3 regions of the Xenorhabdus sp. TS4 genome follow, and region 2 is predicted to be linked to each of the others. Evidence: predicted binding sites of a transcription regulator. Region 2 holds the regulator's gene; each other region holds the start of a gene.

What was found. The regulator PhoB, encoded in region 2, activates phosphate uptake and scavenging genes when phosphate is short. The targets are predictions, from matches to a motif close to CTGTCATAAAACTGNCNNAT.
Region 1: a site for PhoB is predicted at 5,742-5,761, ahead of pstS (phosphate ABC transporter substrate-binding protein PstS). Genes of this name have one in related genera too.
Region 3: a site for PhoB is predicted at 6,451-6,470, ahead of phoA (alkaline phosphatase). Genes of this name have one in related genera too.

Annotation. Positions count from the first base shown of each region.
Region 1 covers NZ_NKHQ01000078.1:75,197-86,338, forward strand. Annotated here, with positions in the region: gene Xets_RS16050 (inverse autotransporter beta domain-containing protein) at 1-435, opposite strand, end outside; gene Xets_RS16055 (Tex family protein) at 761-3,097, opposite strand; gene greB (transcription elongation factor GreB) at 3,372-3,854, shown strand; gene ompR (two-component system response regulator OmpR) at 3,954-4,673, shown strand; gene Xets_RS16070 (ATP-binding protein) at 4,670-5,701, shown strand; gene pstS (phosphate ABC transporter substrate-binding protein PstS) at 5,904-6,926, shown strand; gene pstC (phosphate ABC transporter permease PstC) at 6,958-7,917, shown strand; gene pstA (phosphate ABC transporter permease PstA) at 7,919-8,827, shown strand; gene pstB (phosphate ABC transporter ATP-binding protein PstB) at 8,914-9,687, shown strand; gene phoU (phosphate signaling complex protein PhoU) at 9,723-10,439, shown strand; gene Xets_RS16100 (ABC transporter substrate-binding protein) at 10,550-11,142, shown strand, end outside.
Region 2 covers NZ_NKHQ01000080.1:156,854-167,995, reverse strand. Annotated here, with positions in the region: gene Xets_RS17270 (ACP phosphodiesterase) at 83-670, shown strand; gene Xets_RS17265 (peroxiredoxin C) at 870-1,472, shown strand; gene ggt (gamma-glutamyltransferase) at 1,672-3,432, shown strand; gene brnQ (branched-chain amino acid transport system II carrier protein) at 3,527-4,867, opposite strand; gene phoR (phosphate regulon sensor histidine kinase PhoR) at 5,222-6,532, opposite strand; gene phoB (phosphate regulon transcriptional regulator PhoB) at 6,552-7,241, opposite strand; gene sbcD (exonuclease subunit SbcD) at 7,534-8,751, shown strand; gene Xets_RS17235 (AAA family ATPase) at 8,769-11,142, shown strand, end outside.
Region 3 covers NZ_NKHQ01000080.1:21,136-32,277, reverse strand. Annotated here, with positions in the region: gene Xets_RS16685 (hypothetical protein) at 1-959, opposite strand, end outside; gene Xets_RS16680 (tetratricopeptide repeat protein) at 978-1,358, opposite strand; gene Xets_RS16675 (HlyD family type I secretion periplasmic adaptor subunit) at 1,466-2,806, opposite strand; partial or broken gene Xets_RS16670 (peptidase domain-containing ABC transporter) at 2,947-3,813, opposite strand; partial or broken gene Xets_RS16665 (hypothetical protein) at 4,064-4,313, shown strand; partial or broken gene Xets_RS28745 (ISAs1 family transposase) at 4,360-4,557, shown strand; gene phoA (alkaline phosphatase) at 4,918-6,354, opposite strand; gene Xets_RS16650 (aldehyde dehydrogenase family protein) at 6,580-8,073, opposite strand; gene Xets_RS16645 (cupin domain-containing protein) at 8,089-8,469, opposite strand; gene Xets_RS16640 (FAD-binding oxidoreductase) at 8,517-9,818, opposite strand; gene Xets_RS16635 (nucleoside hydrolase) at 10,260-11,142, shown strand, end outside.

The sequences.
Region 1 (11,142 bases), on a different contig from region 2:
GAGTGAGCTGTTTTTTCGCGTTCCCTTTTTATCCAGCCCAAAATTAATTCTGGCAGTACCAAACTGTGATAACCATTTTTGTGCCTCAGACGTTACCATGCCGTTAACTTGCCCTAACGCATAGGATTTGGCTTGTGCGGCCAATTCTGAAGGTGAAGATGACAGAAGATTACCGGCCATTTGGAGGTTTTTATCAATAACATTTTGTGTATCAGCATCTGAGGTGTGATTGTTTTTTTTATGCGTATCCGAATTCAAATATTTTTTACCTGATCCATTCACTCGCACGCCAATATTATCGTTCTCATCTGCTTTTTTCGTATATCTTTCAGTTGTAATATCCCCCTCTGCAAAGGAATCCATTATCGTATAAGGTATTAATAACGTGTAAAGAAAAAAGAGTAAAAACATGACCTTGCCAATATATGATAACATATTAATACACCTCATATTAAATAATTCGAATCTAGTCCTATTGTGATAATAGTGGTGTATTTTATTTTTGCGTTATTAAAAATAGTTATCACGTAATAATTATTTTTAATAACTTAAGACATTGATAATTTTAGCTAAGGACTTATCAAGGAAGGAATAAAAAATAAGCCTCTTTAGGTTAAGTTTTTAAAAAATTATCAATTCATGATATTGAGGTTGTGTTAAATGCAATTAGAGAAATATAAACACAAATTTAAATACCCTGAACTGGCATAATTGAGCCAGTTCAGGAAATCATTTTAAGTTATCTAACGTTTTTTATTAATTAACGTTTTCTATTAAAGGCAGCGGCCAATGCATCACTCATAGCGCTATTAGCTAAAGGCGCAGAACCTGAACGTGAAATAGGACGGTTTCTGCCATTGCCGTTACGATTATTGCGATCCTGACGGTTACCTTCTTGGGAGCTACGGCGTGCTTGTGTTTCACCTGGTTGCTCATCAAGACGCATGGTCAATGCAATACGCTTGCGGTTGAGGTCAACATCCATCACCTTCACTTTCACGATATCACCTGTTTTGACGACGGTGTGTGGATCTTCCACAAAGCGGTCGGATAGGGAGGAGATATGAACCAGACCATCCTGATGGACACCGATGTCCACAAATGCACCAAAATTGGTTACGTTAGTGACAGTACCTTCTAAAATCATACCCGCTTGCAGATCGTTCATGGTTTCAACGCCATCGGCAAATGTGGCTGTCTTGAATTCAGGACGTGGATCGCGACCCGGTTTTTCCAGCTCTTTCAGGATATCGGTGACGGTCGGAATACCAAATTTTTCAGTCGTGAATTCCTGGGCGCTCAGGTTACGCAAATTAGCCGGATTACCCATCAGTTCAGGTAGGGTTTGCTGGGTTGTTGCCAGGATCTTCTCAACCACTGGATAGGCTTCTGGGTGAACGGTTGAAGCGTCCAGCGGATTATCGCCCTGATTGATGCGCAGGAAGCCTGCACATTGCAGGAAGGCTTTTGGTCCCAGACGGGTCACCTTCAATAGTTGATTACGGTTGCCGAAACGACCATTTTCATCACGCCAGTTAACAATATTTTGAGCAACAGTACGAGTCAGGCCAGCAACGCGAGTCAACAAGGCGACAGAGGCGGTATTCAGGTCAACGCCGACGCTGTTTACACAGTCTTCAACCACGTTATCCAGTTTTTTGGCAAGCAGAGTCTGGCTAACATCATGCTGATATTGACCCACGCCGATGGATTTGGGTTCGATTTTCACCAGCTCAGCCAGTGGGTCTTGCAGGCGACGGGCGATGGAGACCGCACCACGCAGGGAAACATCCAGATCAGGGAATTCTAGCGCAGCCAATTCAGATGCGGAATAGACAGAAGCTCCCGCTTCGCTGACCACTACTTTTTGTGCCGTGACGTCAGGATACTGTTTCTGAACGTTGACAAAGAAACGTTCTGTTTCACGGGATGCGGTGCCATTGCCAATGGCAACCAGCTCCACTTGGTGTTTGGTGCACAGGGCTGCGACGATGGCAGCCGCTTTGTTTTCCTGTCCGGTGTGCGGATAAATGGTATCGGTGGCAATCAGTTTGCCTGTCGCGTCAACAACGGCGACTTTTACCCCTGTGCGCAAACCTGGGTCCAGACCCATTGTTGAGCGCATACCCGCAGGGGCAGCCATCAGCAGGTCATTCAGGTTACGGGCGAAGACGTTGATAGCCTCATTTTCGGCCTTCTCGCGCAGTGTACCCATCAGTTCGGTTTCCAGATGCAGCAGCACCTTGATGCGCCATGTCCAGCTCACCACGGCTTTGCGCCAATTGTCAGCCGGTGCATTGTTCAGGCGCAGGTTCAGGTGATCGGTAATAATTTGTTCGCAGTAGCTCTCTTTTGGCGCTTCCTCAAATTGTGGATCAGCATTCAAAGAAAGTTGCAGGGTGCCTTCATTGCGTCCACGGAACATGGCAAGGGCGCGGTGGGAAGGAACAGTGGCGATGGTTTCGTGGTGGTCGAAGTAATCGCTGAATTTAACACCTTCTTCCTCTTTACCCTCGACAACCTTGGAAACCAAATGGGCATTTTTCCATAAATATTCACGTACCTTTGCCAGCAGGGTTGCATCTTCGGCAAAACGTTCCATCAGGATATAACGTGCGCCATCCAATGCTGCCTTGGTATCAGCAACGCCCTTGTCAGCATTGACATAGGCAGCCGCCGCCAGTTCTGGCTCTTGCTGCGGATCTTGCCATAGCAGGTCGGCCAGAGGCTCCAATCCGGCTTCGATGGCAGCTTGTCCACGAGTACGGCGTTTAGGTTTATAAGGCAGGTACAGATCTTCCAACTCAGTCTTGCTCAGTGTAGCGTTAATCGCTTCTGCCAGCTCAACGGTTAGCTTTCCCTGTTCCTCAATCGATTTCAGGATAGTCTGACGGCGGTTGGACAGTTCACGCAGATAACCGAGACGGCTTTCGAGTTGGCGGAGCTGTGTGTCATCCAGACCACCGGTGGCCTCTTTACGGTAACGGGCGATAAAGGGAACCGTATTCCCCTCATCGAGCAAGGTGATAGCAGCTAGGATTTGCTGTGGTTGAGCCTGTAGCTCACCGGCAATGATTCGACTTAAAGATTCATTCATGGTCTGTTTTCTTCAACTTCTTTAGGGCCTGTAGATATCCTGAGACATCGTCAGACAGAGCCGGATAAGATCAAATTTCATCTGAAACAGTATCGGCATGGTTCAAACTGGCTCCATTTATACGTGCTGAGCGCGATAATTTCCAGTTTAGCGCGATATTTCGATCATGTTGCAACAGAATTCATCAAATATCTTCTAGGTTGGGATTGGGTTGATGAGAGTTGATGAGATATAGTACTTCGCCATTAATCATCTTTTCTCAAGTGAGTTTCTCATGGCCAAGAGTCATTATATTACCCGAGAGGGTTGGCATGCGCTTGATCAGGAATTGAAATATCTCTGGAAAGTTGAACGCCCCAAAGTTACCCAAGCTGTTTCAGATGCTGCTGCATTGGGGGATCGTTCAGAGAATGCCGAGTACATTTATGGTAAGAAAAGATTAAGGGAAATTGACCGCCGAGTACGTTTTTTGTCCAGACGTTTGGATGTACTGCAAATTGTCGATCCTGACCCGCGACAAGAAGGGAAAGTCTTTTTTGGGGCATGGGTAAAAGTTGAAAACGAGAATGAAGAAGAATACATGTTTCGTTTGGTGGGACCGGATGAATTCGATCCTGCTAAAAAGTGGATCTCCATTGATTCTCCGGTGGCGAGGGCATTATTGGGTAAGCAGGTTGATGATGAAGTCACGGTGATGACACCGAATGGCGTGGTGACTTACTGGATATTGGAAATTAGCTATCAGCCTTTGGCATAAGTCGTCTTAAAATACATGCGGTTAAGTTTCTATTGGGGTTATGGGTTTTCTGTGAAAGTGATGGATGTTGCGGGCATGGAGCATCTTGGGAGCTGAAACATGCAAGAGAGTTATAAGATCCTTGTTGTTGATGATGATATGCGCTTGCGGGCGTTACTGGAACGCTATTTATCCGAACAGGGGTTCCAGGTGCGCAGCGTAGCAAATGCAGAACAGATGGATCGTTTATTGACCAGAGAATCCATCCAATTGATTATCCTGGATTTAATGTTGCCGGGCGAAGATGGGTTGTCTATCTGTCGAAGGCTGAGAAGTCAGCATAATTCGATCCCGATCATCATGATATCCGCGAAAGGGGAAGAGATTGATCGGATTGTTGGGCTTGAAATTGGCGCTGATGATTATCTTGCCAAGCCTTTTAACCCACGTGAATTGTTGGCACGTATGCGTGCTGTCCTGCGGCGACAGGCGAAGGAATTGCCGGGGGCGCCGACGCCGGATGATGCGGTGATCAAGTTTGGGAAATTTAAACTTGATCTTGGAACGCGTGAAATGTTCCATCAAGATGGATTGTTACCTTTGACCAGTGGGGAATTTTCCGTGTTGAAGGTGTTGGTTTCTCACCCACGTGAGCCATTATCACGGGATAAATTGATGAATTTGGCTCGGGGACGAGAGTATGGTGCAATGGAGCGTTCCATTGATGTCCAGATTTCCCGTCTGCGTCGGCTGATTGAAGAAGATCCTTCCCATCCGCGTTATATCCAGACGGTTTGGGGGTTGGGATACGTTTTTGTTCCTGATGGAAACAAGGTATGAAAAAGCCCGGTGTGAAAAAGTTTTGGCTTTCTCTGCGTACTTTGTTTTTCCGTGTCCTGTACTTAGTGCTGGGCAGCTTGCTGTTCAGCTCTCTGGTTACCTTACTGCTGGTGGTATTAGAAGAACTCCCTTTTAACGCGGTATTTCCCTATCTCTTTATCAGTGTTTTTGCGGTGGCATTGTCGGTGTTCATGGTGTTCGGGCGATATTCCGCTGTCCAGAAACATTCATTGAAAGCCATGCAGAAAGCAGTTATCGACATGGGAAAAGGAAGAAGAGACTCATCAGTGCCTGAAATGGGGATGCCCGCGATTCGTTCCGTGATTAGGGCGCTTAACCAATTGTCGGTGGAGCTGAAATCACAGGAGAGCGATCAGGCGGTATTAATGGCTGGCGTGAGCCATGACTTGCGTACTCCACTTACCCGTATTCGTCTGGCGATGGAAATGATGGTGGGAAAAGATGATTTTCTGACAGAATCTGTCCATCAGGACATTGAAGAGTGCAATGCCATGATTGATCAATTCATTGATTATCAGCGGGCAGGACAGGATATGCTGATGACATGCTGTGAATTGAATGGGTTACTTGAAGAGGTGATTACAGCAGAGCAGCGTTGCACGTCAGATACAGATATTGAAAATCGCTTAGTGACAAGTTCGATTTTCATTTTAGCCCATCCCTTTTCCATCAAACGGGTGCTGGTCAATCTGTTCACTAATGCCCGGCGTTATGGTAATGGGTGGATCCGCATCAGTAGTGGCTCAACCGAAAAATTTGGCTGGTTTCAAGTTGAGGATAACGGCACTGGAATGACGAAAGAAGAAGCCGCTGTTTTATTCCAGCCTTTTATGCAGGGAAATAATAGAAGTGAAATAAATAATAGACGTGAAATAAATAGTGGCGTGGGGCTGGGGCTGGCGATCATCCGCCGTATCATTGATAGCCACGGGGGAGATATTCAGGTGGGGAGCAGTGAAAAACAGGGGCTGTCCATTCGCGTATATATTCCGTTGAGTGAAATATGAGAACATCATTGAACGCAAAATAAGGCACAGCCGAAACCGCCTGTCATAAAAATGTCATAATTCATACATTTTATTGTCATTGAATTCACCTATTTTCCTTCTCGAATCATTTTATTACCTGAAAATCAGATTGTCAGCGATACCTGTCATTTGTTTTTCATTAATGATGCGTATCTCAGTAGAAGACCCAACAGGAGATAGTATGAAATCAATGCGTACCACTGTGGCGAGCATCATGGTTGCTGTATTTGCCATGACATCCCTGTCTTCATTCGCGGCCACCAGCTTGACGGGGGCAGGTGCGACATTTCCTGCACCGATATATACCAAGTGGGCGGATTCTTATCAGAAAGAAACGGGTAACAAAATCAATTATCAAGGCATCGGCTCTTCTGGTGGTGTAAAACAGATTATTGCCAATACCGTTGATTTTGGTGCATCTGATGCCCCGCTTTCTGATGAAAAATTGGCGACTGATGGCTTGTTCCAGTTCCCAACGGTAATCGGTGGGATTGTGTTGGCAGTGAACATTACCGGTGTTAAAGCGGGTCAGTTGGTTCTGGATGGTAAAACCCTTGGTGACATCTATCTGGGTAATATCAAGAAATGGAATGATCCGGCAATTGCAAAGTTGAATCCGGATCTCAAACTGCCAGAACAAAACATTGCCGTGATTCGTCGTGCTGACGGCTCAGGGACTTCCTACGTTTTCACGAGTTACCTGTCCAAAGTTAACAGCGATTGGAAGCAAAAAGTAGGAGCTGGCACGACCGTCAAATGGCCAACCGGATTGGGCGGTAAAGGCAATGACGGGATTGCTGCATTTGTTCAGCGTCTGCCGGGTTCGATTGGTTATGTCGAATATGCCTATGCGAAGCAGAATCACCTTGCTTATACCAAGCTGGTCTCCGCGGATGGTGCTGTGGTAGTACCTACCGAAGAAAACTTTAGTGCGGCGGCTAAAGGTGCGGATTGGAACAGCAGCTTTGCGCAGGATTTGACAAACCAGAAAGGCGATAATGCGTGGCCAATTACCGCTACTACATTCATTCTCATCCACAAGCAACAGGCAAACGCTGCCAATGGTATCGCAGTGCTGAAATTCTTCGATTGGGCTTATGACAACGGCAAACAACAGGCGAAGGAACTGGATTATGCCACCCTGCCGGAAGAAGTGGTCAACCAGGTACGTGCAGCATGGAAGAGCAACCTCCCCTTTTATTAAGGGGAAATCACCTAAAATGGGAATGAAGCGTATGGCCGAACGTAAAACGGCACTGAAAGCACCGGGCAAAAATGGTGACATTATCTTCAGCGCTCTGGTTAAGTTAGCAGCGCTGTTAACTTTATTTTTGCTGGGAGGCATTATCATTTCGCTGATCATTGCTTCCTGGCCGAGTATACAAGCATTTGGTTTTGCTTTCTTATGGAGCAAAGAATGGGATGCACCGGCAGGGTTGTTTGGCGCATTAGTACCGATTTATGGCACATTGATGACTTCGTTAGTTGCCCTGATCATTGCGGTTCCAGTAAGTTTTGGCATTGCCCTGTTTCTGACGGAGTTGTCCCCAAACTGGTTAAAACGTCCGTTGGGTGTGGCGATTGAGTTATTGGCGGCGATCCCCAGCATTGTTTATGGCATGTGGGGATTGTTTGTCTTTGCTCCACTATTTGCCACCTATTTCCAGCAACCCGTTGGTGACGTGCTTTCCAGCGTTCCCATCGTGGGGGCGCTGTTCTCTGGTCCTGCCTTTGGTATTGGTATTCTGGCAGCGGGTATCATTCTTGCCATCATGGTTATCCCCTATATCGCTTCTGTCATGCGTGATGTGTTTGAACAGACCCCTGTAATGATGAAAGAGTCTGCCTATGGCATCGGTTGTACAACATGGGAAGTGATTTGGCATATCGTCTTGCCTTATACCAGGAATGGTGTGATTGGTGGCGTAATGTTGGGGCTTGGCCGGGCATTGGGAGAAACAATGGCAGTTACCTTTATTATCGGTAATACCTACCAACTTGATAGTTTGTCTCTGTACATGCCGGGGAACAGTATTACTTCTGCATTGGCAAATGAATTTGCTGAGGCTGAATCTGGCCTGCATACCGCCGCATTGATGGAACTGGGACTGATTTTATTTGCCATCACCTTTATTGTTCTGGCGTTGTCAAAATTAATGATGATGCGTCTGGCAAAAAATGAGGGGCAGCGCTGAGATGACAACCATCAATGGGCAACCTTCACATTTAGTCGATACAGTAAACGAAGCGGAGATGAAAAGCCGTCGCCGTATGCAGTCATGGCGTCGTCAGAAAAATCGGCTGGCGCTGATGCTATCCATGATGACAATGGCATTCGGTTTATTCTGGCTGGGCTGGATTTTAATCTCCACCGTCACTAAAGGTATCGATGGTATGTCGCTGGCGTTGTTTACTGAAATGACACCACCTCCCAATACCGAAGGCGGTGGGCTGGCAAACGCCATTGTTGGTAGCGGCTTGCTGATCTTCTGGGCGACGGTGTTTGGTACGCCATTGGGGATTATGGCGGGAATTTATCTGGCGGAATATGGTCGCCGTTCATGGTTGGCAGAAATTATCCGCTTTATTAATGACATCTTGCTTTCAGCCCCTTCGATTGTTGTCGGATTATTTGTCTATACGGTTGTGGTGGCAAAGGTGCAACACTTTTCGGGTTGGGCAGGGGTAATTGCGTTAGCACTGTTGCAGATCCCTATCGTTATTCGCACGACAGAAAACATGCTGAAATTAGTGCCGGATAACTTGCGTGAAGCCGCTTATGCATTGGGCACACCGAAATGGAAAATGATCTCTGCTATTACTTTAAAGGCATCGATATCAGGCATTATGACCGGTGTATTGCTGGCTATTGCCCGTATCGCTGGTGAAACGGCTCCACTATTGTTTACCTCGCTTTCTAACCAGTTCTGGAGCATCGATCTCAGCCAGCCGATTGCAAACTTACCTGTTACTATTTTTAAGTTTGCTATGAGTCCATTCTCTGACTGGCAGCAGTTGGCATGGGCGGGGGTATTACTGATCACCCTATGTGTACTGCTAATTAACATTGTGGCGCGTGCGTTGTTTGCGAAGAAAAAGCACTAATATTTTTTTCAAAGGAACAAAAGCAGAAGGTATTAAAGAGACAAATACTGATGAATAAGGCTAATGAGGTTATTTCAGTAAACAATATGGCAGTAAATAAAATCGCAGGAAGTAAAATTCAGGTACGTGATCTGAATTTCTATTACGGCAAGTTTCATGCACTGAAAAATATTACGCTGGATATCGCACAAAATAAGGTAACGGCATTCATCGGGCCATCGGGCTGTGGTAAGTCCACGTTACTACGTACTTTCAACAAAATGTATGAATTGTACGGTGATCAGCGCGCTGAAGGTGAGATTATTCTGGATGGCACCAATATCCTGACAGACAAGCAAGATATTGCCTTGCTACGTGCCAAAGTTGGGATGGTTTTCCAAAAACCAACACCATTCCCGATGTCCATTTACGACAATATTGCTTTCGGGGTGCGCCTGTTTGAAAAACTGCCCAGAACAGAGATGGATGAACGAGTCCAATGGGCGTTGACCAAAGCGGCATTGTGGAATGAAACCAAAGATAAATTGCATCAGAGTGGGCATAGCCTTTCCGGTGGCCAGCAACAGCGTTTATGCATCGCCCGTGGTATTGCTATTCGTCCTGAGGTCTTGCTGTTGGATGAACCCTGTTCAGCACTTGACCCCATCTCGACAGGACGCATTGAAGAATTGATCAGCGAACTGAAATCAGAATATACCGTAGTGATCGTCACCCACAATATGCAGCAGGCGGCTCGCTGTTCGGATTACACGGCGTTTATGTACCTTGGTGAACTGATTGAATTTAGCAATACTGATAGATTGTTCACCACACCGAAGATGGAACAGACCGAAGATTATATTACCGGCCGTTATGGTTAATACAGGGTATAGAAGGTACGGGGGCATAGCATTAGATGGACAATCTGAATCTCAGCAAACATATCTCCGGTCAGTTTACTGCTGAACTGGAACATATTCGTACAGAATTGATGACAATGGGTGGGCTGGTGGAAGAACAGCTCAGTAAGGCGATTCTGGCGATGCACAACCAAGACGAAGTATTGGCACAGCAAGTGATTGAGGATGACCAGAAGGTCAATATGATGGAAGTGGCGATTGATGAAGCGTGTGTCCGCATCATTGCAAAACGCCAACCGACGGCCAGTGATCTGCGTCTGATCATGGTTATTTCAAAGACTATTGCTGAACTGGAGCGTATTGGCGATGTTGCCAATAAGATTTGCCAGACCGCGCTTGAAAGATTTTCACATCAACAGCAATCTTTGCTGGTCAGCTTAGAATCATTAGGGCGTCATACGATCCAAATGTTGCATGATGTGTTGGATGCCTTTGCCCGTATGGATCTACAAGAAGCCATACGTATCTACCGTGAAGACAAAAAAGTGGATCAGGAATACGAAAGTATTATCCGCCAGCTAATGACCTACATGATGGAAGATCCCAGAACGATTCCGAATGTCATGACGGCTCTCTTTTGTGCCCGTTCTATTGAGCGCATTGGTGACCGTTGCCAGAATATTTGTGAATTTATCTTCTACTACGTTAAAGGGCAGGACTTCCGCCATATTGGTGGTGATAATCTGGAAAAATTACTGACCCAAAAAGAATAGTATTTATTCCAAAATTGAATAAATATAGTATTTTATATTATTTCATGTGCTATATCGAAATTGATAGCTTTTGTTGATATATAAAAATTAATAACCAACAGGGGTGTACAATGAAGATTCGCAACAACTCTCGCGTAGCGATTACTGCGCTGCTGACCAGCTTGGCATTGGTTTCAGGAGTGGCAAAAGCAGATAAACTTGATGACATTAAAAAAGCTGGCACGGTACGTATTGCGGTATTTGACAGTAACCCACCATTTGGTTTTATCGATCCTCAAACGAAAAAATTGGCAGGCTATGATGTCGATATCGCCAATGCAATTGCCAATGATTTGGGGGTAAAGCTGGAACTGCGTCCAACGAACCCAGCAAACCGTATCCCTCTGCTTTCTTCTAAGAAAATTGACTTAATTGCTGCTAACTTCACAATCACTGACGAACGCGCAAAACAAGTTGATTTTTCCATCCCTTATTTTGCGACTGGTCAGAAATTTATTGCCCGTAAAGGTGTTCTGACCAATCCGGACGATATTGCCAAACTGCGTATTGGTGCAGACAAGGGAACTGTACAGGAAATTACCTTGCGTGAGCGTTATCCAACCGCCAAAGTGATCTCTTATGATGATACACCGTTGGCATTTGCGGCTCTGAGAAATGGTAATGTTCAGGCGATCACGCAAGATGATGCGAAACTGGTTGGTTT
Region 2 (11,142 bases):
CTAGTGCTGCAAGCGCGAGGGTGCAACAAAGAAGCACCTGGTTTAACTATTTACGGTGCACTCTTTACTGTATACTCGCACAATGAATTTTCTCGCACACCTTCATTTAGCTGCATTAGCGGAAAGTTCCTTATTGGGGAATTTGATGGCGGATTTCGTCCGAGGATCTCCAGAAGGCACATTCAGTTCTGACATTGTAGCGGGTATCCGTATGCACCGTCGGGTGGACAGCCTGACGGATAAGCATCCACTTGTCATGGCAGCACGCAAATTATTTCGCCCCGAATATCGGCGCGTTGCCCCCATTACTCTTGATATCATCTGGGATCACTTTCTTTCTCGGCATTGGGGCAAGTTTGAAAAAAATTACTCCCTGCCCGAATTTATCAATCTTGCCCGCCACAATATAGAGCCTCATCTCGCTTCAACTCCTGAAAAATTTCAGGAATTGAACAACTACCTCTGGTCACAAAACTTGTTCATCCGTTATGCCGATATGTCATGCATCGCCAATGTCTTGCAAAGCATGGCTCGCAGGCGTCCCAAATTATCCGCACTGACAGGATCGTATCAGGATATAGAAAATCATTACCTTGATTTTGAAGCACTATTTTGCCAGTTCTACCCAGAAATGATGGCACTAGCATCAAATAAGCGTCTGCTTGAGTAGCATCTGTCTTGAACTTTTCATCACTTGAATTTTTCATAAATAGTTTTATCTTATGTAGTCTAAAAGGAATTAAAAACATCTTATTGATAGGTAAAATCTATTATAATGATTGGTATTTTATCCTTTATTGCTATAACCTAATTCCTTATGCTGTAACCCGTTTTTACATAACATCTTTTTAAAATCACAGGAGTCAATTATGGTTTTAGTAACCCGCCAAGCCCCTGACTTTACGGCTGCCGCAGTTCTCGGTAACGGTGAAATTGTTAATAACTTCAATCTGAAAAAACACCTGAATGGCCGTCCTGCTGTTATTTTCTTCTGGCCAATGGATTTCACTTTCGTCTGCCCTTCTGAGCTGATTGCTTTCGATCATCGCTATGAAGAATTCCAGAAACGTGGTGTTGAAATTGTTGGTGTATCCTTCGACTCTGAATTCGTTCACAACGCATGGCGTAAAACCCCAATCAGCGAAGGCGGTATCGGCGAAGTCAAATACCCAATGGTTGCTGATATCAAACGTGACATCATGAAATCTTACGGCATTGAGCACCCAGAAGCTGGCGTTGCTCTGCGTGGCTCTTTCTTGATTGACAAAAATGGTGTTGTTCGTCATCAAGTGGTTAACGATCTGCCACTGGGCCGTAATATCGATGAAATGCTGCGTATGGTTGACGCTCTGCAATTCCATGAAGAGCACGGCGAAGTTTGTCCTGCACAATGGGAGAAAGGCCTGGAAGGTATGGGCGCTTCACCTGAAGGCGTAGCAAAATACCTGACCAAAAACGCTGATAAGCTGTAATCCCGTTAGGATTCAATCAGTTCATAACTTTATGTTATGAAGCATTCCAAACCAGCCGCCCAGTCGGCTGGTTTTTTACTTTCAAAAATCCTGAGCTTTAGATAAGGTGAATTACGCATTCGCAACAAAAACACCACAAAAACTCAAATCAATTAACGATTGATTAATAACAATTGGCCTATCCTCAGGAGAACAACACATGTTCAAAGCATGGAAAATACCACTTATCGCTGTATCCCTACTTATTTCTACTCCACTTTATTCTGCCACTGAACCTGCTGTTGAAGCTAAACAGGGCATGGTTGTCAGCTCACAACGTCTTGCTTCACAAGCTGGCATCGATATTCTCAAAATGGGTGGGAATGCCATTGATGCCGCAGTTGCTGTTGGATATGCCCAGGCAGTGGTTAATCCCTGCTGCGGTAATATTGGCGGTGGTGGCTTTATGACCATCCATCTCGCTAATGGAAAAGATACTTTCATCAATTTCCGTGAAACAGCCCCTGCCGCGGCTAACGCTGATATGTATCTGGATAAAGATGGAAAAGTTATCAAAGGTGCCAGCCTGTATGGTTATAACGCGATTGCTGTACCAGGCACAGTCATGGGATTTGAAGAGGCATTGAAAAAGTACGGCACATTAACTCGCGAACAAGTCATGGCACCGGCCATCAAACTGGCGCGCGAAGGCTATATACTGACCCGTGGCGATACCGATATTCTGGATACTACAGTGAAGCGTTTCGCTCAAGATCCAGAAGCTGCCCGTATTTTCCTGCGCAAGGATGGCACACCATTCGAACCAGGGGACAGGCTTATCCAAACCGATTTAGCCAACACGCTGGAAATGATTGCCAAACATGGGCCTGATGCTTTTTATCACGGCAAAATTCCCCAATTAGTTGAACAAGCATCAAAAAAATCAGGCGGAATTATCACCGCAGCGGATTTTGCCAATTACCATATCACAGAAACAACACCCGTCACTTGTAGTTACCGAGGCTACAAGTTTATCTCTTCTCCACCTCCCAGCTCTGGCGGTGTTACGTTATGCGAGATATTAAACATCATTGAAGGCTACGATCTTAAATCCATGGGATACAACTCTGCTGCTTATATTCACACATTGACAGAAGCCATGCGCCACGCCTATATGGATAGAAATACCTATCTGGGCGATCCCGCCTTTATTAATAACCCGCTTGATCGACTGTTAAGTAAAAGTTATGCCGAATCGATCAGAAAAGAGATTCAACCGAATAAAGCCACTCCATCGGTGAATATTCAACCAGGCATTGGTTCCCATGAAAAACCGGAAACTACCCACTATTCCGTAGTAGATAAAGAAGGAAACGCGGTATCAACAACTTACACCATCAATGGACGTTTTGGTGCCGTTGTAATTGCGCCAGGAACAGGCTTTTTCCTTAACGATGAAATGGACGACTTCACAACTAAAGTTGGTGAGAAAAACCTGTACGGGCTAGTGCAAGGTGCAACCAACTCAATAGCCCCTGGTAAGCGCCCACTATCATCAATGAGCCCAACACTCGTGACCAAAGATAATAAAATCTTCCTGGTCTTAGGTTCTCCCGGAGGTTCACGCATTATCTCCATCACGCTACAAGCGGCCCTGAATATCATCGAATTCAACATGCCACCACAAGAAGCTGTCAATAGCCCACGGATCCATCATCAATGGCTACCTGACGAAGTCTATTATGAACAACGTGGCTTGTCGAAAGACACCCTAAACTTACTGGAAAAAATGGGCTACAAAATGGTGGAACAGATACCTTGGGGAGCCGCAGAATTAATCATGATTGGATTGCCGGGTGCCGCTGGTGTGACTCCACAATCATCAGGTAATGATTCAGCCGTATCAGGTATTGTCCGTGAAGGCTACATCTACGGCGCCAACGATGCACGGCGACCTGCCGGTGCCGCTATTGGTTATTAACCCGAATAACTCAACAAAAAAGGGTGAGCCGTTTTCAGCGGCTCACCCTTTTATCATCTAATAACGTCATTTACATCATGAACAAATTTTATTCCTACTTCTCTTCAGGCTGCACTTCATACTTTGGGAGTTTTACGCCTCCTACGATGCGATCATAAATGGCGCACACAACAATCGTCAGCAAAGTAGGCAATAACCAAGCCAAACCCTGATCCGCTAATGGCAAATGATTCGCCCACCCTGGTAGTAAATGGGATAAATACTCAGAAGCTTTTATTGCATCCAAAATTCCAAACAGCAAACTGATAGACATGGCAGGAGCCAAAATGCGGGTGAAATTATTCCACCAACGGATTGTAAAGCTCAGTAATATCAGCGCGATACAGGGTGGATAAATTGCCGTCAGTACTGGAATTGAGAACTTAATCAAGTGACTTAAGCCCATGTTAGAAACCAGCATGGAGAATGTACCTAAAATCAGTACCAGAGCACGATAAGACAATGGCAAATAACGGCTGAAAAATTCAGAGCAAGCACAAGTCAAACCGACAGCAGTCACCATACAGGCAACAAAAATCAGTAGCGCGAGGAAGAAACTGCCGTAGTCACCAAAAATATTTTGGACATAGGCGTGCAAAATCACAGCACCATTCTCTGCTGTAGGCACTAATGTGCCACTACCTTCCCCAAGTTTGAACAAAGAGAGGTACACCAGCGTCAAGCCAAGACCAGCAATCAAACCAGCCCACATGGCATAGCGCGTCAACAGAGAAGAAGCTTCAACCCCTCTGGAACGGGCCGCATTGACAATAACAATACCGAATACCATTGCGGCCAGTGTATCCATTGTCAAATAGCCATTGACAAAGCCATTTGAAAACGGAATTTCCCGATAAGTTTCAATAGCAGGAACAGGGCCACCTGCCGGCCACAACACAGCCGCAATTCCCAAAATGGCTAACGCCACGATTTTGATTGGAGCCAATATATGGCCAACGTTATCCAGTAGTTTTCCTGGATACAATGAAATCAGCACCACGAGTGCAAAATAGATCACGCTATAGATAAATAAAGGAAGATCACCTGTTCCGGTAAGTGGTGCAATACCCACTTCAAAAGAAACCGTTGCGGTTCTAGGTGTTGCAAACAGGGGGCCGACAGCTAAATAGCAGACAGTTGCCAGAATCAGACCTGCAGTTTTTCCAATCGGTGTACTGAGTGCTTCAATGCCCCCACCCACTTTTGCCAACGCAATGACAGTAATGACTGGCAAGCCAACAGCGGTTAGCAAAAAACCGGCGGCTGAGATCCAAACATTCTCTCCTGCCTGCAAGCCAACCATAGGCGGAAAAATAATATTTCCCGCACCAACAAACAAGGCAAAGGTCATAAAGCCTAATGCCCAAATATCCTTAGATGATAAACGGTATGCCATAATGATTGTTAATGTATTTTGCCAAAAGAGATGCATCTGCGACAGTAACTATCGCTAGCACTTGAATTTCACTGGCGAGACCGAATTCTGATTTAACCGTCAGTGAGCAACATAATATTCACTGATAATCGCAAGATACAGAATGATAGTAGTAATAACAGCTAGAATCGCCAATAACTGTCCCCAAGTAAAACTTTTATAGCGCTAAAAGGCAAGCACAAAACCAAAAACCAGAACAATATCCTGAACTGGTTTTTAAAATCAGTTATTATTGTTATCTATCATTGAATACACACTATATGATTTGTGTGTTTTTTTGCTCATGCGCATTTTTTGTTCATGGCGATTAATAAATCATTTTGTCATAAAACTGTTTTTGGCAGCAGCTATAAGCCTAGACGCCAATAAAAAGCTAAAAACTGAGCCCTTTCCTAAAGTACTCGCAATATCAAGATGAGTATTGTAGTGATGCAATGCATGTTTCACTATCGCCAAACCTAACCCATTTCCCCCAGTTTGACGTGAACGCGCTCGATCGACGCGATAAAAACGTTCTGTCAGACGTGGTAAATGTTCCGCGCTAATCCCACCACCATTATCTTTCACTTTGAACAGTGCACCTTGGGAAACATGTCGCCAACTCACCTCAATCCTTGTGCCCGGCGGGGTATGTTTGATGGCATTATAAATAAGGTTAGACATTACACTGCGCAGTTGTTCTTCATTACCAAATACATTCAGTGTTTCATCGATATCAAACACAATATCATACTGTTCATTTCCCAGGGCCAACGCTTCCCGTTGCAATATTTTCAACATGTTGGGAACATCCACGGCTTCATTCATGTCCACTTGTGGTCCCCCTTCAATTTTGGAAAGATGCATCAGTTGCTGCACCAGGCCATCCATTCTTCGTATTTGTTCCCGCATCGTACCGATAACCTTCTGGTTCACCTTATTGCCGAACGCCTGATCCTCCATCATTTCCAGATAACCTTGCAGTACAGTGAGAGGAGTTTTGAGTTCATGACTCACATTGGCAAAAAAATCCCGTCTGGCATTTTCCAACAGTCGTTTTTGGGTGATGTCACGCGCGACCATCAATAATTGCTTCTCAGAATAAGGCATAATGCGGAACTCCATCATATTGCCATTATTCAATTCGATGGACAGAGGGTGGGAAAAATCATTCGCTGTGATATAACGGCTGAAATCAGGATAGCGAAGCAGGTTGAAAATATGCTGACCATTATCTTCAGGCCAGCGGAACCCTAGTAAATGTTGTGCCAGACGATTACACCAAAAAATATTGCCTTCCGTGGTCATTATCACCATGGCATCCGGCAATGATTCAGCCCCGCTACGAAAGCGTTTGATGAGTAATGCGAGTTCACGACGCCGTTTACGATTGCGTTGCTGCATCTGGTAAATACCATAAAAGATAGGTTCCCAGCCGCCACGACCGACAGGCGGTAACATATTGCGATCCAACCATAACCAATCGGATAATTTCAGCAAATTATAGCCATGCCATACCAGAGCCAAAAACAGTGCGATAACCAGCAGCCATGCCAAGTAACCGATAAAAAGAGACAAAATGACAGCGGGCAAGCAAAAAAGCACAAGCCCCCATACCAACTTTTTCCAAAATAAACGCTCAAGCACGTGACTTTACTCCAAACAGTCAATAGCGGGTAGAAAAGCGATAACCTGTACCACGCACTGTTTGTACCATCTTAGCGTGATCCCCTATCTCCAACGCTTTACGCAACCGTCGGATATGTACATCAACCGTACGATCTTCCACATAAACATTTGTTCCCCACACATAGTTGAGTAACTGTTCACGACTATAAACACGCTCAGGATGAGTCATAAAAAAGTGGAGAAGTTTGAATTCAGTTGGCCCCATTTCCAAATCTTGTCCCTGACTGGAAACGCGGTGGGATGATGGATCCAGAATCAATCCATCCATATCAATAATGTCTTCCGACTCTATAGGTAAAATACGCCGCAAAACAGCCTTAACCCGGGCAATCAATTCCTTAGGTGAAAACGGCTTCGTTATATAGTCATCAGCACCGACATCTAAACCACGTACCCGATCCTCCTCCTCCACCCGAGCCGTGACCATAATGACAGGGATCGCCTTAACGTTATTATCCCGCTTCATTTGCCGGATAAGTTGTATCCCAGAACCTCCTGGCAGCATCCAGTCCAATAATACCAAATCAGGATAAGGCTCAGACAAACGTCTTATTGCTGTATCGTAATCTTCGGCTTCAATGGCTTCATAACCGCTTTGCTCCAATGCAAAACAAACCATTTCACGAATCGGCACTTCATCTTCAACGACCAAAATGCGTTTAACCATGATCAATCCCGTTAATATCATTAAGGTGAGTGACTTTCACTGCAAATATTATGAGTCAATTTTATGACACTTTTATGAAATTCCTTATTTCTCAATTAACAAGATACAAACTGGTTTCCAAAGAAAATCCTGCATCTTTGTCATATTTCATTAGAAATGCAAACCAGCTCGAAAATTCAGTAAAGGATGCCAAATTACACAGGACATCCCTCACACTGCCATTATAATTAGCACCTGCAACAGGCGATAAGTAGCGGGCTAGAAAAACAATTAGGGCAACGGCGGGAAAATCATGCGAATCATTCATACATCTGACTGGCATCTTGGCCAATATTTCTTTACTAAAAGCCGCGCCGCTGAACATAAGTATTTTTTGCAATGGCTGATTGAAAAGATCGTACAGCATCAAGTTGACGCACTCATTATTGCCGGTGATATTTTTGATACCGGCTCCCCACCCAGCTACGCACGCGAACTTTATAACAAATTCATTGTGGCACTACAGCCCACAGGCTGCCAACTTGTCATTCTCGGTGGAAACCATGATTCCGTTGCCACACTCAATGAATCTAAATCCCTTCTCTCTTACCTGAATACCACTGTGATTGCTAATGCTGAAACCAAAGATATAGCACAGCAGATAAAGATCCTGTATGGCAGAGACAGTAATGCCGGAGCGATTCTCTGCGCTATTCCCTATCTGCGTCCACGGGATATCATCACCAGCCAGGCGGGGCAATCTGACGCACAAAAACAGCAGGCGCTACAGGATGCCATCACCGAACATTACCACAGACTCTATCAGCAAGCTTGTGCATTACGAGAGCAGCTCGGCCAGCCATTACCGATTATTGCCACTGGTCACCTCACTACGGTGGGAGCTTCCACTACGGATTCCGTTCGCGATATTTACATTGGCACATTAGAGGCCTTCCCCGCACAATCCTTCCCTCCTGCTGACTATATTGCACTGGGGCATATCCACCGCCCGCAAGTCATCGGTAAATCAGAGCATATCCGCTATAGCGGCTCCCCCATTCCACTCAGTTTTGATGAAGTGGGACAAGAAAAAAGCGTCTGCTTAGTGGACTTTAAATCAGGTAAACTCGATAGCATCACACTTTTACCGATCCCATATTATCAGCCTATGCAGCTTATTCGTGGTAATTTGCAACAAATTGAAGAGCAATTACACTCTTTCAAGGAATATCAAGGAGAGCGTCCGGTTTGGCTGGATATTGAAGTCGCAACCCAAGATTACCTGCCCGATATCCAAAAACGCATCCAAACCCTCAGTGAAGGCCTGCCTGTTGAGATTATTCTGCTACGCCGCAGCAAAAGCGCTCGCCAACTGTCATTGTCTGAACAAAATAAAGAAACACTTACCGAGCTAAGCGTAGATGAAGTCTTTGAACGTCGTTTGGCGCTGGCTGAAATCGATGATCCCGCGCAAAAACAACGCCTGACCACGTTGTTTAAACAAACGCTGGATGATATTTCTCAGCAATAACATGAAGAGAACATGCCATGAAAATTCTTAGCTTACGGCTGAAAAATATCAATTCCCTGCAAGGTGAGTGGAAAATTGACTTTACGGCAGAACCATTTGCCAGCAATGGATTATTTGCCATTATTGGCCCAACTGGTGCAGGAAAAACCTCCTTATTGGATGCCATTTGCCTCGCCCTGTATCATGAAACACCAAGGCTCAATACTATTTCTGCTTCGCAAAATGAATTAATGACCCGTCATACCGCAGAGTGCCTTGCTGAAGTAGAATTTGAAGTCAAAGGCATTGCTTATCGGGCATTTTGGAGTCAGCGCCGTGCTCGCAACCAAGCAAATGGCAAACTCCAACCCCCAAAAGGAGAATTGGCCCTCAAAAAAGAGGGAAAAATTCTGGCTGATAAAATTCCAGAGAAAAAAGAAAAAATTGCCGAAATAACTGGACTGGATTTCAGCCGTTTTACCAAATCCATGCTTTTGTCACAGGGAAATTTTGCCGCATTTTTAAATGCACAGGATAAAGATCGGGCAGATCTACTGGAAGAGCTAACCGGTACAGAAATTTACGGCATTCTGTCCCAGGAAATTTACCAACGTCATAAAGAGGCACAATCTGAACTGAACATTCAGCAGGCTAAAGCCTCTTCCATTGAATTACTCACGCCAGAACAACAACAGGCATACCAAAACCAGCAACAACAGCTTATTACAGAAGAAACCCAACTCAGCCAACAAATGAAGGCGTTACAAACTGCCGAAAATTGGCTTTTGCGACAGGATGAGCTACAGCAATCACTGGTTAGCTGTGCTTCACTTTTACAGCAAACTGAGCAAGTAATTCAAGAAGCACAACCTCAGTTGCAACAACTTGCTGCTAGCGAACCAGCAGAGAAAATCCGTCCATTATGGGATGCACAAAACCGCGCCACTCATGAAAAACAGCGGATTGTGGAACAACGCACAAAAATAGAGCATGAGCGCCAACAACAACTGGCAATGCTGCAACCTGCTGAACAGCAACTGGCTCAGTTGGATAAAAAGCGGGAAGAGCATCAACAGCATCAAAATCAGCAAGAAAAGCTCATCTCAGAGCAAATTATGCCACTCGATCATAAAATTGATATTCAATCCAAAGAGCTGTTGAAACTTGAACAAGAAATCGCAGGACAAAACCGTGATCTCACAGACATTTTATCCCAACACCAAGCCACACAGGATAGAACGGCTACCTTAAATAACGAACAAAAGACGTTGGAGTCCTACTATGAGCAGCACCCTTATTACTGCAATTTGGACAGCAAACTGCCTGAATGGAAACAACTATTCACCCGTCAGAAAGAACGACGAGAAAAAATAGACCAACTTACCCAAAGCACTCAACAAATTGGCTCAGAGCTTGCCCGTACAACCGATTATTTACATAAATTAAATGCAGAGCTGGCTAAACAGCAAGAACAGAGCCAAATACTGCGTAATAGCTTTGCCTCTGCTGAAAACCAACTCACAACGTTGCAGCAAAAGCATCCTTTGGAACAGTTGCAGAGAAATTTAGAAAATTATCAGAAAAAATTGGTATCACAGAACCAATTGGAGATCTTGCTTCCCCAGATCCAACAGTTACAAACAGCGATCTCAGCCGATCAAAGCCAATTGAACCAATCTCAAGCATTGATAAAAGCCTTACCTGATCAGATCGCAACCCTCAATCAACAGTTGGTAGATAAACAGCAACATTATGACGATCTCACCAATCGAATTCGTTTGGAACAACGAATAGTCAGCCTGGAAAAAGAACGGGCACAATTAAAAGAAGGTGAGTCTTGTCCGCTTTGCGGCTCAACTCATCATCCTTTAATCAATGAATACCAGAATATTGCCCTACCACATTCAGAAGAGCGCCTGAAAACCCTGCGTCAACAGATTGATCAACTGCAAGAAAATCGTACAACCCTACGGCAAAAACAACAGCTTCAACAGCAGTATGGCGAACAATTACAGAAAAATATCGCACAATACCACGCTAAATTGACGGAATGGGTTAAACAATGGGAACACCATTGCCAGCAGTTGCAGGCTACAGAATTACCGATGGAGACAAAGACGGTTAATTACTTTATCAGCCAACGACAATCTGCTTATCACCAAAACCAAGCGCAGCAGGAAGCCCTATTACAGGCAGAGAAAAACTATCAAACAGCCGAAAAAGCACTTGCTACCAACCGAGAACAATACCAAGCCTGTGAAAAGAGTATTGAACTGGAAAAATTCAAACAGGATTCAGCGCAAAAACAATTGACAGAAAAGACAGCAGAAGCTCAACAAATAGAAGCCGACTATGCAGCGACAGCACAACAGTTAAACACGGCATTACAGCCGACCCCTTTCACACTTCCTG
Region 3 (11,142 bases), 140 kb from region 2:
AAGTTTTTATTATCATCTATAAAAGGTTTTTCTTTGTAATTCAAATCAATCTCTTTAATTCCAATATCAGATAATGTATTTAATTCATCATTATCCACAATTCCATTAGTATTTTTATCTTGCCAAACCTTTAAGTTATTCCAATCATTATCATCCTTTGATATAATCAAATCGTTATTTGAATCTAATTGTGATAAAGCATGAAAGCCATTTTTAAAATTACTTAATCCATTAATTTCAGTATGATTTCCAAAAAGAAAAGAACCTGAATCAATTTTCCCATCATTATTTTTATCATACACGATGAAGCCATCATTTTTATCTATCCATCCAACTGATTCTTTAGAGTTATTATTATCAAGATCAAAAAACACACTTCCTTCTGCAATGGTTTTAACTCCATCATTATTTAAATCGATAACTAATGGAGAAGGAAGATTAATATTATTATTTATCATTGACTCTAGACTTCCATAATTTTGATTTGGTGTGAAGTATGGAAGTACTTTATTACCTGCATTAGAATCCGCATAATTAAGAGCGGGTCTTACAAAGTGAATACAATTATTAGTTAAAAGATTATAATTACTGGAAAAACCCTTTATTAATCCTAATGGAGCTTTATTAACAAATTCTGCCAATTTTTCTACGTTTGAGTAATCCATATTAATGGTGACACTTTTTACTGTACTTTTATCATACATTTCACTATCATTTAGGTTAACATTATCATAACCGCCAACTTTCATTGAGTCACCTGTTGACCACCCAGCATCAGTTTTAAAAGTCCTCGTAGAGCCAGGCATTTCAATGCTAAGCCAAACATGACCCGTTTTTGAAGTATCATATGAACCATTAGAATTTTTAATTTTAGTTCCAGGTTTAGCAACATGCACAGTGACTTCATGTTGAAAAGTATAGGCTCCATGTTCATTTGGTATTTTGAGTATATTCTCCATAATATATTTCCTTAGATATTAATAATTTTCTTTTGATTCTGGGTGTGTTAACCAATATAAATCGTCAGCTGCTTGTTTATTTCCTAGTTTTGCAGCCTTTTCTAGCAAATTAATGGCCTTTTCTTTATCTTTTTTTACTCCTAGTCCATTCAAATATAACCCAGCCAAATTACTTATAGCACTAGAATGATCTTTTTTTGCTGCTTTACTATAATATTCAAAAGCCTTTTGATAGTCTTGTCTTACCCCTTCCCCTCGTTCATACATGAAACCTAAATTATTCATGGCAACCATATCATCTTTGTTAGACAAATATAAGTAATAGTCGAAAGCTTTGTTGTATTCCTTTTTATTCCAATAAAGATCATTAGCTTCTTTTAATAAATCCCCATCATTCATTTTTGGCATCCCATTGTTATGGGAACATCCCCCCATTAACACTGACAATGGTATTATTAATGATTTAAAAAAATTATTCATCATTACCTCTTTTTAGAATTATTAACTTATCTTTCCCAAAAACTTTCATCTATCTTTGTTTGTAATGGACTAATTACATAATCAATAACCTTTCTTTCCCCTGTTTTTATTTCTGAAGTTACAGTCATTCCAGCTTTTAAATTTACAGACTCACCATTGATAATTATTTTATTATTTACAAGATTTACTATTGCAGGGAATACATATCCCTTATCATCATCTTTTACTGAATCATAACTGATACTTTTTATTTTACCCGTTAAATAACCATATCTTGTATAAGGAAATGAATCTATTTTTACAATGACAGATTGATTTTCTCTAATAAATCCAATATCTTTATTTTCTATCATTATTTCTATTTCATATGGTGAATCATTCGGTACAATAACCATTAAAGGTGTGGCGGTCGTAACCACGCCATTAATCGTATTAACTGATAGTTGTTGTACTCTACCATCAACAGGACTAGTTAAGGTTGTTGTCTGATATCTTTTTTTGTTTTTTATCATTTCTATAATTAATTTCTTTATTTCATTATCGGCATTTCTTTTCATTTCAATAGCATTTCTTAATACCTCTTGGGTATTTATTTCCATTTCATTATCTATCTCATTGTTTTTATAAGAAAGCTCATTGTATTTGCTTTTTGTAATTTCACATTGATGATTTAATTTTGATATTTTATCTTTCAGGTTAATTAATTCATGATGTGATAAATAATTTTTACTATTCAATTTTTGGTAGTCATTTAATTTATTAGATTCCAAACTAATAGAAAAAGACAATGACTTTATCTCTTCTTTTGTAGCCAACATCTCTGATTCTATTTGTTTTTTCCTTTCTGTTAATTTTCTTATTTTATTTATCCATGACTGATATATCGATAGAGCTATTTTCTCTCCCTCATGATTTTGTTTAATGTAAGTGGTTTTCATATCAGATATTATATACTTTTTTCCATTGTGAGGTAACTCATTTAACCATTCAAAATTAAATGAAGTTGAAGACATTGCTATTATTACCGAATGACCAATCTGATAGTTAATAAAAGATGAAATTAAGTCTGATTCATTTTGCAAATATATCTCTTCAGCGCCAATAACTTCTATATTAGTTAATTTGTCGCCTTTATTTACTATTTGCCCTTCATTAACGTATATAGCCTTTATTCTTCCGGTTTCTAAAGGCTGAATAATCTTACTTCTACCATTACTTATGATCTTACCTTGTGAAATAACATGAATATCAATTTTACCTATAAATGACCATATAATGATTAATAATGAAAAGATGACAATAGAGCAAGAGGTCCACCTTACTGTCGGCGAAGGTGGATTTTCTATTAATTGTAAATAATCAGGCAAAAATGCTCTTTCATCTTTAATATATTTGGTTGAGGATAGTTTATGGCGAATGTGCTAAACCTTAAAAAAAGTCGACTTATAATACTGAAGAAAATATATTACTCCTTTAAGCCGAATATGAATATTAGTAAGTATATTCATTATCTTACACACTCAATCATTTTGCGATAAGCGCCATTTTCAATTGCCATTAAATTATCGTGCGTGCCCTCTTCAATGACTCTGCCTTTATCCATTACTATTATCCGGTTCGCTATTCTTACTGTAGATAATCTATGTGCAATTATAATCACAGTCTTATTCTGGCATATGAGAGGCATATTATTCATAATAATTTTTTCTGACTCATAATCGAGTGCACTTGTAGCTTCATCTAGAATAAGTATTTTGGGGTTATTTAGTAATATTCTTGCGATGGCTATTCTTTGTCTTTGGCCTCCCGATAATCCAACACCATTTTCTCCTAATTGTGTATTATATCCTTCTGATAATTGCATAATAAAATCATGCGCTCCAGCTTGTTTGCATGCTAATATAATTTGTTCTAAAGATGCTGATGGTTTTGTTAGTGATACGTTTTCTTTTATTGTCCGATTTAGTAAAACGTTTTCTTGTTGAACAACACCTACATTTTGGCGTAACCAGATTGGATCAACTAAAGAAAGATCTAAATCATCAATAGTAATATTTCCCGTTTCTGGAGTATAAAAACGTTGAAGTAATTTTGTTATTGTACTTTTACCTGAACCTGATTCTCCAACAATACCAATGATTTCACCAGGTCTAATATTTAATGAAATATTATCAATATTCCATTTACCATTAGGACTATAACGAAAATTAACCTTATCAAAAGTGATTTTTCCTTGTAGATTCGATAACGTTAAGCTATTTTTTGAGTGCTCTATTGGAGAATTTAATATATCACCCAATCTAGCAACTGATATACTTACTTGCTGAAAATCTTGCCACAATTGAGCTAATCTAATAATAGGTGCTGCAACTTGTGATAGCTTTTTTTTTAGCAGCCAGCAAACACTGAGTCACGCCAACGTTGCCATTTTTATCACAAAACCTCTGTTTTATCATCTGACTATCTAAATTTACACCATGGTATCCCGCAATAAGTACTAATCCAGTAAGTAAATTGTCTGACACTTAAAAAAATCCATAATGATTAATACTATTAATGATAATATAAACACAAATTATAATCACTTTCAATTGAATTATTTCTTTTATTAAGCATTGAAAACCCTCAGCCACCGTGGAGGTGAAATCAAGCTTAGCAGCCTGAGTCTCCTGCTGAAACCGATGGGGTTCAATGACCGTTTCTTGCGGACATCCGTGTTTCGCCTGAAAAAGAGTTAAGCTGGCTTGGTTTCGGCCAACTTAACAGAATGCGCCAAGCAGTGCCCAAAGTGATATTCCCACGCTTTTGCATGAACTCAATGCCAGTGATTCAGTTATCTACTTTCGTGCCGATTACCCTTATCCACGTTCAGAATAGAGCCTGAAAGAACGGGTATCTGTAAGTTTGCCACTGGAACAGGTATCGCTATTACATTAGCTCAGCCACATTGACAGAAGAAAACTTCGCACAGGCAGTACGCAACTATTGGCGTATTGAGAATAATCTCCATTGGGTATTAGATGCGACTTTTCACGAGGATGATGGTCAGATTTATCGAGAAAATGCAGTGGAAAATATCGTGATATCCATGATGCTATACGGGATATCACTCAATATTTGGGAGGTTATTACAATCACCCACCCACATAGTCTTAATGGAGGAATTTCACCGGCTGAATATGAAAAACAGAGGGAAGAGGCTAAAAATGTGTCCGGAATTCCTTGACCACTACACCTGCACAGACTATTTCCAGCACTGACACAACCACTACCGATGCGATCAAGCTGAATAACAGTAATCCCCAGAATCCCGTCATACCTTATCCCATCATGCTTTGGCAAAAAAACAGCTTTAAATTCCACTTTTCGCTAAACATAGTAGCCACCCACTATAACAATAATGATTCTCAATACCATATATGGTAGCGAATTAATCACAAGTTGAAAGTAAATGACAGGGATTATAAGCAAGATATGATTATTTTAACGCCATTGCGTCACGTATGGTAAAGAACAGATCGGTCTGATCAGTCAAACCGACAACATTGGCAGCATGTGCTCCATAAGCGGCAACACGTAGCTGTGTACCGGTATGTTCCTGTCTATCTCCTTCCGAATTACCATAGTTTACGGTCATGACTGCGCCATCTTTTGTAATCAGCGATCGAGTCAAGCCAGGGGATTTGACATCAGGCTCAATGATTTGGCTAGCATGCGCATGATCGGCAGTCACAATCACCAGAGTATCACCATGTTCTTTGGCAAACTTAAGGCCAGCTTGTACGGCCTTATCCAAAGCTACTGTTTCACCAATTTGTGCACAAGGGTTGGCATTATGATCCTGTTTATCAATCGAAGCGCTTTCCACTTGCAGGAAAAAGCCATTTTTATTCTTTTTCAGTAAATCAATCGCCTTTTCTGTCATTTGCTCCAATGTAGGTGCGTTAGGATCTAATTTAGCATTCACTGCACATTTCACTGGCTTTTCATTGATATTACCGTGGTAAACTGCTTTTGGCCCTTCCCAGGCGACATCCATATTTCCATCATGGAATAAACCCAACAAGGGTTGTTGTTGATTGGCGTCTTTGACGGCTGCCAAAGACTTCGCATCCGTTACCCATTGGTATCCCTGCTCCAATGCCTGTTGTTGCAATGTCTTCCCTTTATTGGCGCCGGATCTCGATTGCTGGGTAAACGATTTTGCACCACCTCCCAAGGTGACATCCGCACGTGCGGTCAGCAATTGTTCAGTAATAGAGCCTTTACCTCCATTTTCCAGGGCATCTGTGGCGCAATACTTTGAAGTTTCTTTAGGGCCGTAGCAGTTACGATGCGTAATATGGGCGTATAAAGCCGCTGGTGTTGCATCCTGAATTTCGGCCGTGGTGATATTTCCCGTTGCCTTACCGTTCTTTTTAGCCAGCTCCAAAAGAGATTGATGAGGGTTGCCAAAGACATCGATTCCCAACGCCCCATTATAAGTTTTTACTCCTGTTGCCCAGGCCGTGGCAGAAGCCGCTGAATCTGTAACATAGTTAGGTTTCTTCGTCTTCTTGTCTAATGAGTAGTGTGTATATTGCCCCGTGAATGGCAAGGCATCTATCCCTTTAAAGAATCCACCTGCACCTTCGGCATAATTACGGGCAATGGTTATTTCAGAATCCCCCATACCATCACCGATAAACAGGATCACATTTTTAGCTTTGTTATTGCTTAATTCAGCCTTAAGCGCTTCAGTTTGATCTTGGGTAAGACGGCGGGCACCACCAAATTCGGTAATATTGCCTTGGGCTGCACGCTGTTGCGCCATAATGTGATTTGAATCGCTGACAGCCCATACAGGCACTGTAACCCCTGACATCAATGCAGCAACTACCATAGCAAGCAGGTTTTTTTCATGATTACGCGACATAGGATTTTCCTTGCAATCGGATGAATAGGATAAAAAAAATCATCATGTTGAATTGCCCGGATAATAGATATGTCACATGACAATTATTTGAACCTATGGCGACATTCTTGTGACAACGATTTTTTCTGCAAGGCAAGAAGAAAAAAATGAGCGCCTCAGCAGACAAAGGCCAAACAGCGCTCTACCAATATAATTCCCTATTCCATTGGTGACTTAACGCATCCATCAATAACGCATCATGACCGATTTCAGCTCCGTATAATGCTCAATGAATGCACTGCCAAACTCACGACCAATCCCTGAAGATTTAATCCCACCAAATGGAACCGCAGGATCCAGGAACGTATGCATATTAATCCACAGTATTCCCGCTTTAATATCAGGGATCATACGCATCGCCTTGCTCATATCATTCGTCCATAGGCTGGCTGACAGACCAAATGGCGTTGCATTCATCATAGTAATTAGCTCTTCCTCATCATCATAACTGAGGAAAGTGCCAATCGGCCCGAATGTCTCCTCGTTCATTAATGTGTCTTCAACACTATTGGCTTTAATCACTGTTGGTGCGACAAAAAATCCCGGCCCCTCCAAAGCATAGCCTCCGTGGACAATTTCATTGCCTTCCTGACGCGCCGTCTCAAACATAGACAGAATTTTTTCGTAATGTTCTTTATTTGCCAAAGGCCCCATTTCCGTCGATTCATCAAGGGGGGAACCAATTTTCATTGCAGATAAACGTTCAGAAAGTAATACCAAAACCGCATCCATATGAACGGATGGAATATAAAAACGCTCCGCGGCTGCACAAATTTGCCCTTGATACACATATCCCGCTTCCAGTATGCCATCAACGATCTTTTCAATTGTCATATCAGACAGAAAAGCCGCCGCGTTTTTGCCGCCAAGTTCCAGCGTTGTGCGCTTTAATCCCTGCTCCAAGGCCAATTTTCCCACGTTCATTCCTGTTGGAACAGAGCCTGTAAAAGTGACTTTGGCACATTGAGGATGATTAATGAGAGAAGTACCCACGCGAGCACCTGAACCATTGACAATATTGATCACACCATCTGGAATTCCCGTTTCTTTTGCCAGTTCCGCCACACGAAGTATGGTTAAGGGGGTATATTCACTGGGTTTAAGCACAATCGTACAACCACAGGCCAATGCCGCCCCCAATTTCCAGATCGCAATCATGATGGAAAAATTCCACGGAATAATGCCAACTACGACACCGATAGGCTCACGGCGCGTGAACGCGGAATATTTTTCCCCTTTAAGCGATGGCAATGAAACATTCAGTGTTTCACCCGTGATTTTGGTCGACCATCCGGCAAAATAGCGTAAATAATCGGCTGATGCTCCCACATCCAACATACGGGATAATTGAATCGGTTTACCAGAGCATAAACTTTCCAGTTGTGCCAACTCCTCACTATTTTTTTGTAATAGATCAGCCAACCGATTCAGGCAATTCCCCCGTTCCATAGGAGAAATCTGTGCCCATGCGCCGTGAAAAGCATCTGATGCTGCCTGCATTGCCTGATTAACTTCGTGCTCTCCTCCTTGATTAACCGTAGCTATCACTTCACCAGAAGCAGGGTTAATAACAGAAAAAGCTTCATTTTCCTGACCAAGAACAGAGACTCCATTAATATAATGACCATGAGAGCGCTGCAAAAAAGTTGTAACGGACTCCAGCAAATTAACTTCACTCATCATCTTTTCCCCTGTCTAGTCAGACAATTCCCCATTTATACAAGCCATATAATGTTTGACAAAACGCTCGCTGGTGATTTCCCACAATATTTCACTTCCTTTTGCCGCAAACCACGAATCACCTTTATGATATTCAACCATCACCCCTGTTTTGACATCGGTCAATTTCACTGAACCCTCATGCACCGTTGCCATCTCATCAAAGGGATAGGTCATTTTAAATTTGCCCTTGGTACAGGCAAAAATACCACATGTCAGATTATCCGATGGTTCCCCGTAGATCATGGCTACACTTGCCTGCGGATCACCTTCCACCACAACAGAACCAAGATGAGTGACACTGCCAATTGGCATTAATTCAGGAAGAGCTTTATCTAACAATAATGGCTTTATCATGACTTTTACCTTTAACTGTGACCGTTCCAAAAATGTAAAAAGAAAAACTAACGACGCCCTTTCCAGTAACCTGAAGCCTGGTGCCAGGTCTTACCGACAGAGAGCAATACATTTCTCAGTTTGTCTTTCCCGATAATATCAAGGTGTGGAATCGAACTGAGTAGCGAATAACGCTCTGAGCCTTCGCTCATTCCCTCAGCCAGAATTTTGCAGATGATGTGGCTCGGCGTTACACCAAAACCCGAATAGCCTTGAACATAGAACACATTTTTATGATTAGGCAGAGAACCCATTTGCGGAAACAGGTTAGCGCTGCAACATAATGGCCCGCCCCATGCCAGTTCTATCTCCACATCTTTCAAGTAAGGGAAAGTCTTGAGCATGAGATTGCGGTTCCATGCTTTTAAATCGGAAGGTATATATTCAAGAAAGTGTGTCGCGCTGCCATATAACAGGCGATTTTCTTTGGTAACACGGTAGTAATCAATGACCGGACTAATATCACTGTATGCCCCACGAATTGGGCTGATCTTTTCAATCAAATCGTCCGACAATTCTTCTGTCATCAATTGAAAAGCATAAGTATTGATCGTCTTTCTATAAATAGTCGGTTCGAGCCCATCCAAAAAGGCATTACATGCCCACAGCATCTTACTGGCACGAACTGATCCCGTTACTGTACGTACTATAACCCTGGGACCATACTCTACGCTCACAACCTGACTGTTTTCGAAGATTTTGACGCCATATTCAGTGACAGCTTTGGCTTCTCCTAGCAGCAAGTTGAGTGAGTGCACATGCCCGCCCCCCATATGTTTTAATGCACTGGTATAACGGTCTGAGCCAATGACTTTTTTAACATCTGCACCAGTATAAAGCTCAATTTCTTCATCAGGGGAAGCCGAACGAAATTCCTGTAACCAACTATGCAGGGTTTTATCATGTCGCGAATTCCAGCCAAGATAGGCATAACCTTGGCAAAAGTCAGCCTGAATATCATATTTGGCAATTCGATCACGAATAATTCCCGCCCCCAAGTTGCTGATTTTAAATATAGTTTCCAGGCCTTTTTTACCCACATGGCGTTTGATCTTATCCAAATCATGACCAATACCCGTCATCACCTGTCCACCATTACGGCCTGTACCGCCATATCCCAACGTTCGGCCTTCCAAAATAGCAATATTGGTGATGCCTTTTTCTGCCAGCTCTAATGCCGTATTGATACCGGAAAAGCCTCCGCCAATGATAACTACATCAACATCCAAATCTTCTGTCAGCATTGGAAAACGAAGATCATATTTTTTCGTCGTCGTATAATATGTTAATGAATCAAGTTTATTATTCATGTTATACCCCATGAGCATCTGCTTATCCCCTGATGGTGTTGCCTTGCTACTCCTTTTATCAGGGGTGCTTATCACATTTTTTGAACATTAGTTGTTCATGTGTATTAACAAAACAATAAAGAACAAAATATTAATAAGTTAATAAATTAATAAAAACAGACATCCATGCATTTCATGTCTGATATATATATGAATCATATGTACTTGAAATGCTCAAACCATTTGTTGTTTTCATGTTAATCAAATCACAATTATTAAAATGTTTATTAACAAATTGTAATTTTTACATTTTCATTTTGTGATGGAGTTGGAAGGAATTTTTTCTGTTAGTAAATTATCCTGAACATAAATATTTACATATGTACTTAATAGGTTTCGAGTTGTAGCCGACAAAACAGCAACTTGAGAAATTAAGTTCATAATTACTGGAAAGGAATAAGTATGCTACCCAAGAAAATTATCCTTGACTGCGATCCCGGGCATGATGATGCCATTGCTCTCCTGCTTGCCCACGGGAACCCCAATATTGAATTATTGGCTGTAACGACAGTTGTTGGTAATCAAACCCTGAATAAAGTCACCCGCAATGCTCTTTGCGTTGCACGCATCGCTAATATTCATAACGTTCCTTTCGCAGCAGGTTGCCACCGTCCACTTGTTCGGGAGATCAATACAGCTCCAGACATTCATGGGGAAACGGGTCTGGATGGCCCTATTCTTCCTGAACCTAACATGAAACTAGATGCGCGCCACGCAGTTGATCTCATTATTGATGTGATTATGGAAAATCCGCCCAAAAGTGTGACTTTGGTGCCAACTGCGGGTTTGACGAATATCGCTATGGCTGCACGCAAAGCACCGCAACTTGTTGAGCGTGTAAAAGAAGTTGTATTAATGGGAGGTGGTTATCATAAAGGAAACAGAAGTGCAGTTGCAGAATTCAATATCGTGATCGATCCAGAAGCCGCTCACATTGTTTTTAATGAAAAATGGCCGCTGACGATGGTTGGTTTAGATCTCACTCACCAAGCGCAAGCAACACCTGAAATTATCGAAGCAATTGCCCAGATTAAAACACGTTCCGCCCAGTTCGTTTTGGATGCACTGAAATTTTATGGTGACAGGTATCGTGAACATCAAGGATTTGGCTATCCTCCTGTGCATGATCCCTGTGCTGTAGCCTATGTGATCAATCCTGATGTTATGACGACCCAAAAAGTCCCCGTTAATATTGAACTGATGGGAACTTTAACAACAGGAATGACAGTTGCAGATTTCCGTTTTCCACCACCTGAAGATTGCCATACGCAAGTTGCTGTCAAAT